Regions from separate parts of the Bacillus sp. M5A3_1b genome, predicted to be linked through region 1. Evidence: a T-box and tRNA genes for the amino acid it is inferred to sense, from the RefSeq annotation. Region 1 holds a T-box; the other holds one or more tRNA genes.

Evidence for each region. The T-box of region 1 lies ahead of pheS (phenylalanine--tRNA ligase subunit alpha). A T-box ahead of a tRNA ligase gene usually reads a tRNA of that ligase, here a tRNA-Phe.
Region 2: it has a tRNA-Phe gene. The T-box ahead of pheS (phenylalanine--tRNA ligase subunit alpha) is inferred to sense a tRNA for this amino acid. The anticodon was not compared.

The regions. Positions count from the first base shown of each region.
Region 1 is NZ_JBKEZY010000001.1:822,900-825,127, forward strand. It holds gene pheS (phenylalanine--tRNA ligase subunit alpha) at 1-1,030, opposite strand, end outside; T-box leader at 1,074-1,302, opposite strand; gene ACLBWW_RS04335 (TrmH family RNA methyltransferase) at 1,351-2,148, opposite strand.
Region 2 is NZ_JBKEZY010000001.1:1,140,149-1,142,376, reverse strand. It holds tRNA gene ACLBWW_RS06155 (tRNA-Val) at 1-69, shown strand, start outside; tRNA gene ACLBWW_RS06150 (tRNA-Thr) at 74-149, shown strand; tRNA gene ACLBWW_RS06145 (tRNA-His) at 160-235, shown strand; tRNA gene ACLBWW_RS06140 (tRNA-Leu) at 257-337, shown strand; tRNA gene ACLBWW_RS06135 (tRNA-Gly) at 367-441, shown strand; tRNA gene ACLBWW_RS06130 (tRNA-Leu) at 458-546, shown strand; tRNA gene ACLBWW_RS06125 (tRNA-Arg) at 550-623, shown strand; tRNA gene ACLBWW_RS06120 (tRNA-Pro) at 634-707, shown strand; tRNA gene ACLBWW_RS06115 (tRNA-Ala) at 722-794, shown strand; tRNA gene ACLBWW_RS06110 (tRNA-Met) at 815-891, shown strand; tRNA gene ACLBWW_RS06105 (tRNA-Ile) at 896-972, shown strand; tRNA gene ACLBWW_RS06100 (tRNA-Ser) at 990-1,082, shown strand; tRNA gene ACLBWW_RS06095 (tRNA-Met) at 1,110-1,186, shown strand; tRNA gene ACLBWW_RS06090 (tRNA-Asp) at 1,190-1,265, shown strand; tRNA gene ACLBWW_RS06085 (tRNA-Phe) at 1,280-1,355, shown strand; tRNA gene ACLBWW_RS06080 (tRNA-Thr) at 1,370-1,445, shown strand; tRNA gene ACLBWW_RS06075 (tRNA-Lys) at 1,456-1,531, shown strand; tRNA gene ACLBWW_RS06070 (tRNA-Gly) at 1,545-1,615, shown strand; tRNA gene ACLBWW_RS06065 (tRNA-Ile) at 1,626-1,702, shown strand; tRNA gene ACLBWW_RS06060 (tRNA-Asn) at 1,710-1,784, shown strand; tRNA gene ACLBWW_RS06055 (tRNA-Ser) at 1,791-1,881, shown strand; tRNA gene ACLBWW_RS06050 (tRNA-Glu) at 1,887-1,958, shown strand; gene ACLBWW_RS06045 (sigma-70 family RNA polymerase sigma factor) at 2,165-2,228, shown strand, end outside.

The sequences.
Region 1 (2,228 bases):
CTCGTTTGAATTGTTGTAAGAAACGTACATCATTTGTATAGAAATGACGAATGTCATCTACGCCGTATTTCAACATTGCGATACGCTCTGCGCCCATACCGAATGCGAAACCTTGATATTCTTTTGAATCATAACCAGCCATTTCAAGTACGTTCGGATGAACCATACCTGCGCCTAAAATTTCGATCCAGCCAGTTCCTTTACAAGTGCCGCAACCTTTGCCGTGACACATCATACAAGAAATATCCATCTCTACAGATGGCTCTGTGAATGGGAAGAAACTTGGACGAAGACGGATTTCACGATCTTCACCGAACATCTTTTTCACGAATACTTGCAGTGTACCTTTTAAGTCACTCATGCGAATGTTTTTATCAATTACAAGACCTTCAATTTGCATGAACTGGTGTGAATGCGTCGCATCATCGTCATCGCGGCGATACACTTTACCAGGACAAATAATTTTAATTGGGCCTTTTTCTTTATTATTTTCCATCGTACGTGCTTGCACAGAAGATGTATGTGTACGTAGTAACGTTTCTTCTGTAATGTAGAATGTATCTTGCATATCACGCGCTGGGTGATCTTTCGGTAAGTTTAATGCTTCGAAGTTGTAGTAGTCTTTTTCTACTTCTGTTCCTTCAGCTACTTCATAACCCATACCGATGAATACATCTTCAATTTGTTCAACAACAGCTGTTAACGGATGGTGACAACCTGTTTCAACAGGACGACCTGGTAGTGTAACATCAATTGTTTCCGTAGCTAATTTCGCTTCAATTACTGCTTTTTCTAAGTTACCAATTTTGTCGTCTAGACGCGTTTGAATCGCTTCACGTACTTCATTTACTAATGCTCCCATACGTGGACGCTCTTCTGCTGATAATTTTCCCATGCCGCGTAATACTTCTGTAATTGGACCTTTTTTTCCTAAATACGCTACGCGTACGTCGTTTAAGCCCTTTAGCTCTTTCGCTTCTTCAATAAGCTCTAACGCTTTTTGCTTTAGCTCTTTTAAACGTGCTTCCATTTGGAACCCTCCTAATTTTAAAAATAAAAAAACCTCGCTCCCAAAAAGGGACGAGGTAAATTCGCGGTACCACCCTAAATTGACAGACCAGGTCTGCCCACTCATTAGTTATAACGATCAATTCTGACCGGAACGCCTTTACATATATATGGTCCTGGCGTCAACTCCAGAGGTGAATTCACTTCCGTCTACCATAAGAATGCTTTCAGTCTAAGGCACTCTCTCCCTATATGGCGATTTTGTAAGTTACTCTTCTCTATCAACGTTTTTCGTTATTTAACTTTTAATATAATATACTTCAACTTATTATAAGAAGTTTTTTATTTGTTCGCAACTGGGCTTTGTAAATAATACGTTAAAATCCCTGCTGCAACCGCAACATTTAATGATTCTGCCCCGCCGTAAATCGGAATATACAAGTTTTGATCCGTTTTTGCAAGAATTTCTTGGCTTACGCCGCTTCCTTCATTTCCTACAATTAATGCAAAACCACCAGCTGGTGTTACTTCACCATACGGAACTCCATTTTCAAGAGCTGTTCCATATACAGGAACGTTATTTTCTCTTAACTTGTCTACCCACTCTTCTAAGTTCCCTTTTACAACTGGTAAATGGAAAATAGAACCTTGTGTAGAGCGAAGCACTTTACTATTATATGCATCAACGCATCCTTCTCCAAGCACAACAGCATGAATACCAGCTGCATCAGCTGTACGAATAATTGTCCCTAAGTTGCCCGGGTCTTGAAGACCATCTAATAAAAGAAACTTTCCATCTGCAAGAGCTACTTCACTCTCGTGTTTCTCACAAACAGCAAATACCCCTTGCGTCGTTTCTGTTTCACGGAGTACTTTTACGATTGCTTCAGGTACGATATACATTTCCACATCATTAACTGTCCACTCTTTCGGAAGATCTGTCTGATCAGAAACGATAAGTTCTGTTACAACTCCTGCTTTTAAAGCTTCTTCCACTAAGTGGAATCCTTCTACAAAAAATAAACCTTTTTTATCGCGCTCTTTTTTCGTCTGCAGCTTTTTCCACTGCTTCACACGCGGATTTTGCACTGAATCAATGTTTTTCATAATATATATTTCCCTCTCTTCTTGTCTTATCATTATAGCCTATTTTTCATACATATTTACATAAAAAAGAACAAAAACTAACGTCAGTTTCAATTCTGAAGAAGAGGTGAAAA
Region 2 (2,228 bases), 320 kb from region 1:
TAGCTCAGCTGGGAGAGCACCTGCCTTACAAGCAGGGGGTCGGCGGTTCGATCCCGTCATCCTCCACCATTTAGCCGACTTAGCTCAATTGGTAGAGCAACTGACTTGTAATCAGTAGGTTGGGGGTTCAAGTCCTCTAGTCGGCACCAGAAAATCATGGCGGTTGTGGCGAAGTGGTTAACGCACCGGATTGTGGCTCCGGCATTCGTGGGTTCGATTCCCATCAGTCGCCCCATTTTTCTTTAAAAATTAATATGCGGGTGTGGCGGAACTGGCAGACGCACTAGACTTAGGATCTAGCGCCTTTGGCGTGGGGGTTCGACTCCCTTCACCCGCACTTTTAATAAAATAACTCATACATGTCTTGCGGAAGTAGTTCAGTGGTAGAATACAACCTTGCCAAGGTTGGGGTCGCGGGTTCGAATCCCGTCTTCCGCTCCAATTTTCAATATGACATGCCGGGGTGGCGGAACAGGCAGACGCACAGGACTTAAAATCCTGCGGTGGGTGACCACCGTGCGGGTTCGACCCCCGCCCTCGGCACCATATGCGCCCGTAGCTCAATTGGATAGAGCGTTTGACTACGGATCAAGAGGTTAGGGGTTCGACTCCTCTCGGGCGCGCTTTTATTAACGGGAAGTGGCTCAGCTTGGTAGAGCACCTGGTTTGGGACCAGGGGGTCGCAGGTTCAAATCCTGTCTTCCCGATTTTCCAAAAACACGGGGCCTTAGCTCAGCTGGGAGAGCGCCTGCCTTGCACGCAGGAGGTCAGCGGTTCGATCCCGCTAGGCTCCACTTATTTTAATATATTTTATGGCGGTGTAGCTCAGCTGGCTAGAGCGTACGGTTCATACCCGTGAGGTCGGGGGTTCGATCCCCTCCGCCGCTACCATAAAGGACCTTTAGCTCAGCTGGTTAGAGCAGACGGCTCATAACCGTCCGGTCGTAGGTTCGAGTCCTACAAGGTCCACCACTAAAGCTTTATATCTCGGAGGTATACCCAAGTTCGGCTGAAGGGATCGGTCTTGAAAACCGACAGGCGGCGAGAGTCGCGCGGGGGTTCGAATCCCTCTACCTCCTCCATTTTTTCTAAATTAAATATTTTATCATCGCGGGGTGGAGCAGCACGGTAGCTCGTCGGGCTCATAACCCGAAGGTCGCAGGTTCAAATCCTGTCCCCGCAACCAAATGGTCCCGTGGTGTAGTGGTTAACATGCCTGCCTGTCACGCAGGAGATCGCCGGTTCGACCCCGGTCGGGACCGCCATTTTTTTACATAAAGGCTCGGTAGCTCAGTCGGTAGAGCAGAGGACTGAAAATCCTCGTGTCGGCGGTTCGATTCCGTCCCGAGCCACCATTTTGAAGTCGCAAGCCGACTTAGCTCAACTGGTAGAGCAACTGACTTGTAATCAGTAGGTTGGGGGTTCAAGTCCTCTAGTCGGCACCACTTTCAAAATGAGCCATTAGCTCAGTTGGTAGAGCATCTGACTTTTAATCAGAGGGTCGAAGGTTCGAATCCTTCATGGCTCACCATTTACAATTTAATGCGGGTGTAGTTTAGTGGTAAAACAAGAGCCTTCCAAGCTCTGGTCGAGAGTTCGATTCTCTTCACCCGCTTTTCAATTATGGGCCTATAGCTCAGCTGGTTAGAGCGCACGCCTGATAAGCGTGAGGTCGATGGTTCGAGTCCATTTAGGCCCACCATAATTATTCCGCAGTAGCTCAGTGGTAGAGCTATCGGCTGTTAACCGATCGGTCGTAGGTTCGAGTCCTACCTGCGGAGCCATATTATAGAGAAGTACCCAAGTGGCTCAAGGGGCTCCCCTGCTAAGGGAGTAGATCGCGAACGCGGTGCGAGGGTTCGAATCCCTTCTTCTCTGCCAGAATTGGCCCGTTGGTCAAGTGGTTAAGACACCGCCCTTTCACGGCGGTAACACGGGTTCGAATCCCGTACGGGTCATACTAAAAGAGATAGCATAATCTGCTATCTCTTTTTTGTTTTGTAAAAGCGGACTTTGGATAGTCTGCTTTTTTTATGGATTTTTTGTGGCATTAGTGCTTGATAGTAATCATTGCAATAAGTTGTAGGAGATATATATACACTTATTTTTGCAACCTTTTTATTCTCTCATTCGACTATATTAGTAAAGGGAGGAAGAAATAAAAATGGACATAGCCTATCTAGTAAAACAAGCGACAAGAGGAAATGATCAAGCATTTGAACAACTTA